Regions from separate parts of the Agrococcus sp. GCM10030265 genome, predicted to be linked through region 1. Evidence: predicted binding sites of a transcription regulator. Region 1 holds the regulator's gene; the other holds the start of a gene.

Region 1 (3,371 bases):
GCAGCTTCGAGAAGAGCCCCTGCTGGAACTGCGCCATGCGCGGAGCCGGCGGCTTCGTCCGTCGGCGCAGCTGCTCGAGGAGCTCCTCCGACTTCCTGTCGAGCCGCGTCGGCGTCGCCACCTGCACGCCGAGCCTCAGGTCGCCGCGGCCCGAGCCGCGCAGCCTGCCGACGCCGCGCCCCGTCACGGTGAGCACGTCGGCCGACTGCGTGCCCGGCTCGATCGTCACGGTGATGGGGCCGTCGATCGACTCGACCGTCGCCTCCGTGCCGAGCGCGGCGTCGATCATCGACACCTCGAGCGTGCCGAGGAGGTCGTCGCCCTCGCGGCTGAAGACGTCGTGGTGGGTGACATGCACCTCGAGGAAGAGCGTGCCGGGCTCGCCGCCCGCCTCGCCGACCTCGCCCTGGCCGGGCAGCTGGATGCGCAGGCCCGTGTCGACGCCCGCGGGGACGTCGACGGGGATGGAGCGCTCGGCGCGCACGCGACCGTGCCCGGCGCACGTGGGGCACGGGTACGGGATGACGGTGCCGTGGCCCTGGCACGAGCCGCACGGCTGGCTCGTGACCATGTTGCCGAGCAGCGAGCGCACCTGACGCTGCACGTGCCCGGAGCCGCCGCAGATGTCGCAGGTCTCCTCGCGCGTGCCCGGCGCCGTGCAGCGACCGTCGCACGTGTCGCACAGCACCGCGGTCTGCACGCGCAGGTCGCGGTGCACGCCGAACACGACGTCGTGGAGGTCGAGGTCGATGCGCAGCAGCGAGTCCTGGCCCGGCCGCCTGCGCGGCCTCGGCCCCTGCTGCCTGCCCTGCCCGCCGAAGAACTGCTCGAAGATGTCGCCGAGCCCGAAGCCCTGCGCCTGCGGCCCGCGGTCGTAGTCGGCGCGCGACTGCGGGTCGGAGAGCACGTCGTACGCGTGCGTGACGTCCTTGAAGCGCTCGGCCGCGTCCTCCGAGGGGTTCACGTCGGGATGCAGCTGCCGTGCGAGCTTGCGGTATGCGCGCTTGATGTCGTCCTGGCTGGCCTCGCGGGGCACGCCCAGGACCTCGTAGTGATCGCTCATCGCTCCTCGTCGTCGAGCAGCCGGGTGAGGTACCGCGCGACGGCGCGGACGGCTGCCATGTTCGATGCGTAGTCCATGCGGGTGGGGCCGAGCACGCCGACGCGGCCCGCCTCGTGGCCGCCGGCGCCGTAGGCGCCCGTGACGATCGACGTCTGCTCGAGCCCGTCTGCCATCTCACGGCCGATGCGCGTCGCGACGGCGGATGCCTCGGCATCCATCTCGCCGAAGAGGCGCAGCAGCGTGACCTGCTCCTCGATGGCCTCGAGGACGAGCGTCACGGAGCCGGAGAGGTCGTGGCGGCCGCGCACGAGATGCGAGGCGCCCGCGATGACGAGCCGATCGCCCGCCGTGGGCGCGAGCACCTCGCCGAGCACGGCGACGAGCCGCTCGGTCGCGGGTGCGACGGCGGGGGCAGCGCGGTCGACGACGGCGACGAGCGCCTCCTCGGCGTCGACCGTGGGCTTGCCCGCGACCGCGACGTCGAGCGCGCGACCGATGGTCTGCGCCGCGTCGGCGCCGATCTGCTGGCCCGCGTCGACCATGCGCTGCTCGACGCGCCCGGAGTCGAGGATGACGACGAGCAGCAGGCGCGACTCGGCGATCTGCACGACCTCGACGCGGCGCACGCGCGCCTTGGCGACCGAGGGGTACTGCGCGAGCGCGACCTGGTTCGTGAGCTGCGACAGCAGCCGCACGGTGCGGGCCATGACGTCGTCGAGGTCGTCGGCCTCGTCGAGGAACCGCGCGATCGCCGCGCGCTGCGCCGCGGACAGGGGCTGCATGCCCTGCAGGCGGTCGACGAAGACCCGATAGCCCTTGTCGGTGGGGATGCGGCCGGACGACGTGTGGGGCGCCACGATGAGCTCGGCCTCCTCGAGCAGCACCATGTCGTTGCGGATCGTCGCGGCGCTCACCCCGAAGGAGTGGCGCTCGACGATCGAGCGGGAGCCCACGGGCTCGCTCGAGGCGACGTAGTCCTGCACGATCGCCCGCAGCACCTCGAGGCCGCGATCCGTCACCATCGTCCGTCCCCCCTCGTCTGGCACTCGACGTTCTCGACTGCCAATCGTACCGCGATGGTGGGTGCGTTCTCAGCCTGCTGCGAGGAAGATGGTCGCCAGCCCCCTTCGGCATCCGTCATCGAGAGGTTCGACCATGACCGACCCCCACGGCCCCGCGACCCCCGAGGAGCCCCAGGCTCCCCGGTTCGGCGCGCCCCAGGCGGGCGACGCATCCCAGGCCGCCCCGGCCCCCGGCGAGCCCGCCCAGCCCTTCTCCAGCCCCGCCCCGGGCGCCGCGCACCACGCGCCCGAGGCCCCGCAGGCCCCCTTCGGCGCACCCGGGCAGCACGGGCAGCAGCCGCCCGCCGCTCCCCCGTACGGGGCACCCGGCCAGCAGCACGCCCAGCAGCCGCCCGCGGCTCCCCCGTACGGCGCGCCCGGCCAGCAGGTGCCGCCGCAGCAGCCCTACGGCGCCCCGCAGTACGGCGCTCCCGGCCAGCCGCAGTACCCGGCCGGCGCCCCCATGTCGCCGCAGGACGAGAAGCAGTGGGCCATGCTCGGCCACCTCGGCGGCATCGCCTGGGTGCTCTCGCTCGGCTGGCTCGGCCCGCTCATCGTCTTCCTCATGTACAAGGACCGCAGCGCCTTCGTGCGTCAGGAGTCGAAGGAGGCGCTGAACTTCCAGCTCTTCATGACGATCCTGTTCGTCGGCCTCGTGCTGGTCGGCAGCATCACGAGCTTCATCCTCATCGGCTTCGTGTTCCTCGCCGTGTGCTGGGTGCCGCCGCTGCTCGGCCTCATCTTCGCCATCGTCGGCGCCGTGCGCGTCAACGCGGGCGGCTCGTACCGCTACCCGTTCAACTGGCGCATCATCAAGTAGGCGACGACGGTCGACACGACGGGCATCCCGCGCCGCGGGGTGCCCGTCGTCATGCGCACGGGCGTCAGACGCCGGGCGTCAGACGCCGGACGACGGCGTCGGCGAGGAGCCTGCCGGCGAGCGTCGGCACGATGCGGCCGCGCAGCGCGGCCGCGCCCTCGACGAGCCCGTCGGCGATGAGCCCTGCGACCGCGAGGCGCCCGTCGGCGTCGAGCACGTCGACGGGCAGGCCGTCGCGGATGCGCGTCTCGAGCAGCACGCGCTCGACGCGGCGCGTCTCGGCGTCGAGCTCCTCCCGAGCGAGCGCCGGCGAGTCGCCCGCCGCGAGCCGCTGCGCGTACGCCGCGGGGTGCTTGACGTTCCACCAGCGCACGCCGCCGACGTGGCTGTGCGCACCGGGGCCGATGCCCCACCAGTCCTCGCCGTG
Region 2 (3,371 bases), on a different contig from region 1:
ATGGAGCGGGCGGATGCCGAGGACGTCGTGCAGCAGACCTTCGTCTCGGCGTGGCGATCGCGCGACCGCTACGACCCGGCTGCCGGCCCGCTCGGGGCGTGGATCGTGCAGATCGCGCGGCGCCGCATCGCCGACCACTTCCGCGTCGCAGCCGTCACGCGTGAGCGAGCCGTCGATCCCGCCGACGCCCTCGACCGCGCCGATGCGGCCGGCGCGCCCGATCCGTCGGTCGTGGTGGCGGACGGCATCCTCGTGGAGGAGACCCTCGCCGCCATCGACGAGCCGCAGCGCACGATCGTGCGACTCGCCGTGCTGGAGGACCAATCGGCATCCAGCATCGCCGACCGCCTCGGACTCCCCGTAGGCACCGTGAAGAGCCACCTGTCGCGCACCCTGCGTCGACTGCGAGACCGTCTGGAGGGCACGCATGCAGCACATTCCGCATGACGATCTGGCCCTGCGCGCGGCGTCGCGCGTCGAGGGCGTCGGCGAGCTCGACGAGCACCTGCTCACCTGCGCGCAGTGCGCCGACGAGCTGGCGTCGCTGCAGCAGACGGTCGCGCGGGTGCGCGCCGAGAGCGTCGAGCCTGTGCCGCTGCCCGCTGGGCTGTGGGAGCGCATCGCCGCCGAGGTCGCCGACGACGAGCGCGCCGCGACGGTCGCCGCGGTGCCGGCCCCCCCGTCAGGGGGGCGCGACGAGCGCGTGGCGCCGGGCGACGCCGGGCTCGCGTCCGGCGCGGCCGATGCCACCGGCCCCGAGGCGACGCCCGGGTCCGGCACCCCCGCGCATCCACGCGAGTCGCTCGGCGCGCAGGCCTCCACGCGGGGTGCGCGACGCCGCAGGCTCGCACGCTTCTCGAGCCGTGCGCTCGTGGCCGCGTGCCTCGTGACGGCGCTCGTCATCGCAGGCGGCGTCGCGCTCGGCACGTGGATCGCGCAGCGCCCGCCGGCCGAGACGGTGCTCGCGAGCATCGCGCTCGACCCGCTCGCCGACGGGCTCGACGGCGCGTCCGCGCGCATCGTCGAGCGCGACGGGCATCGCGTGCTCGAGATCGACACGGGCGGCCTGCCGTCGGCCGATGGCGGGTACCTCGACGTGTGGCTCATCGACGCCGACGTCGAGGGCATGGTGAACGTGGGAATCCTCGACGGGGTCACGGGCGAGTACGTGCTGCCCGACGACCTCGACCTCGAGCGGTTCCCGATCGTCGACGTCTCGATCGAGCCGCTCGACGGCGACCCGACGCACAGCGGCGAGAGCGTCTGGCGCGGCTCGCTGGCCTGACGCATCCGGCGGCGGCGCGCTCGTCGACGCCCGCTCCCACCGAACTCCAAGCCACGCCAGTTGGCACTCTCAGGTCGAGAGTGCTAATCCTATGGACATGCCTCTCGGGGTCGCCCCGAGGGCGATCGCCACGACACCTGGTCCGGCGCGCAGGGCGACGGACCATCTGATCGACAGGAGGTGGTTGTCATGGCTCTGACCTTCGACCCGTTCCGCGAGATGGATCGCATGACGGCACGGCTGCTGACGGGCGGCGGCGCGCAGCGCACCGCATCCTGGATGCCGATGGATCTCTACCGGGCCGACGAGCACTACGTGGTGCACGTCGACCTGCCGGGCGTCGACCCCGGCTCCATCGACCTCGACGTCGACGCCACGACGCTCACCATCCAGGCGGAGCGCACGCTCGGAGCCGCGGATGGCGCGCACTGGCTCGCGCAGGAGCGCCCGGCCGGCCGGTTCACGAGGCAGCTGAGCCTCGGCGCCGACCTCGACCTCGACGCCATCCACGCCTCGTACGAGCACGGCGTGCTGACGCTCACCATCCCGGTCGCCGAGCGCTCGAGGCCGCGCAAGATCACCGTCGAGCACGCGGGCTCCGACCGCGCGATCACGCAGTCCTCCGCCGAGGAGCAGCCGCAGGATGCGTGAGCGCGAGCCGGCGACGACGCGCGAGGACGACGAGCTCGAGCCCGCGTCCGGCCGCTGGTCGCGGCTGATCGACTGCCGCTGACGACGCGTCGAGCCACGAGGGGCCGGGCAGCACCGCTGCCCGGCCCCTCGCGCGTGTCGACGCCGAGGCGACGGGCGCGACGCGACGTCGCCGCATCCGCTGCCAGGGCCTTGCACGCGGGCGGCGCGCAGCGCAGGCTCGTCTGCGGTGGAGGGAGCCCGCATGCTCGAGAGCCTGCTGTGGGGAGGCGTCGCGGCCGCGTCGCTGCTCGTCGGCGCGGCGCTCGCGCTGCTGCGGCGGTGGAGCGACGCCGCGCTCGGGTCGGTGCTCGCGTTCGGGGCGGGCGCCCTCATCGCGAGCATCGCGTTCGAGCTCGCCGAGGAGGGCTTCTCCGTCGGCGGGGCGGTGCCCGTCGCGATCGGGCTCGCGCTCGGCGCCGGCGCGTTCTTCGGCGCCGACCGGCTCGTGCGACGGATCGGGGCGCGTTCGTCGCAGGGCGCGGCCGGGCTGCCGCTCGCGGTCGGCGCATTGCTCGACGGCGTGCCCGAGCAGGCGGTGCTCGGCATCGGCATCGCCGCTGGTGACGGCGTGAGCGCGGCCCTCGTCGTCGCGATCGTCGTCTCGAACCTGCCCGAGGCGATCGGCTCCTCCGCCGACATGCTGCGCGCCGGGTCGTCGCGTGCGCATGTGCTGCTGCTGTGGAGCGCCGTCGCGATCGCATGCGTGCTCGCGACGCTCGTCGGCACGCTCATCGCGGATGCGGCGAGCCCGGCGGTGCAGGCGGGCATCGATGGCTTCGCAGCGGGTGCGCTGCTCGTCATGCTCATCGACGCGATGGTGCCCGAGGCGCGCGAGAAGGCGAAGGACTGGGCAGGCCTCGCGACGGTGCTCGGCTTCGCGATCGGCGCCGGTCTGTCGCTGCTCGGCTGAGCCACGGGCGCCGACGCGGCCGCAGCGGGTGCGGCCGCGCGAGCCTCAGCCCAGCGCGCCCGCCGCGAGCACCGCCAGCGGGCAGGCGAGCACGGTCGTCGTCAGCACGATGGTGCGCACGACGCCGCCGACCGACGTGTACGACGATGCGATGGCGTACATGTTCTGCGCCGAGGGCAGGCAGGCGATGACGACGAGCGCGAGCAGCTCGAGCCCGTCGACGCCGAGGAGCAGCCCGAATCCGAGCGACGCCGCCGGCAGCAGCAGCAGCTTGCCGATGAGCGGCAGCACGACGATGGCCGTCTCGGTGCGTAGCGGCGCGAGCGGCCGCGCACCGCGCAGCGACATGCCGAACGCGAGCAGGAGCATGGGGATCGACGCATCCGCGAGCAGGTCGAAGGGCATGAGCACGGCGTCCGGGATGACGGTGCCCGACAGCATGACGGCGGCACCCACGATCGCCGCGGGCACCACGGGGGTCGC

The links. Region 1 encodes HrcA, which represses chaperone genes, less so after heat shock. Its sites were predicted from a motif close to TTNGCACTCGNNNNNNNCGAGTGCNAA; they were not measured.
Region 2: a site for HrcA is predicted at 1,346-1,372, ahead of ACFQPP_RS03405 (Hsp20/alpha crystallin family protein). Genes of this name have one in related genera too.

The regions. Positions count from the first base shown of each region.
Region 1 covers NZ_JBHTCZ010000002.1:177,575-180,945, reverse strand. Annotated here, with positions in the region: gene ACFQPP_RS05030 (DnaJ C-terminal domain-containing protein) at 1-1,063, opposite strand, end outside; gene hrcA (heat-inducible transcriptional repressor HrcA) at 1,060-2,085, opposite strand; gene ACFQPP_RS05020 (DUF4870 domain-containing protein) at 2,219-2,944, shown strand; gene hemW (radical SAM family heme chaperone HemW) at 3,009-3,371, opposite strand, start outside.
Region 2 covers NZ_JBHTCZ010000001.1:695,006-698,376, reverse strand. Annotated here, with positions in the region: gene ACFQPP_RS03415 (RNA polymerase sigma factor) at 1-447, shown strand, start outside; gene ACFQPP_RS03410 (anti-sigma factor domain-containing protein) at 428-1,285, shown strand; gene ACFQPP_RS03405 (Hsp20/alpha crystallin family protein) at 1,475-1,936, shown strand; gene ACFQPP_RS03400 (ZIP family metal transporter) at 2,181-2,888, shown strand; gene ACFQPP_RS03395 (AEC family transporter) at 2,934-3,371, opposite strand, start outside.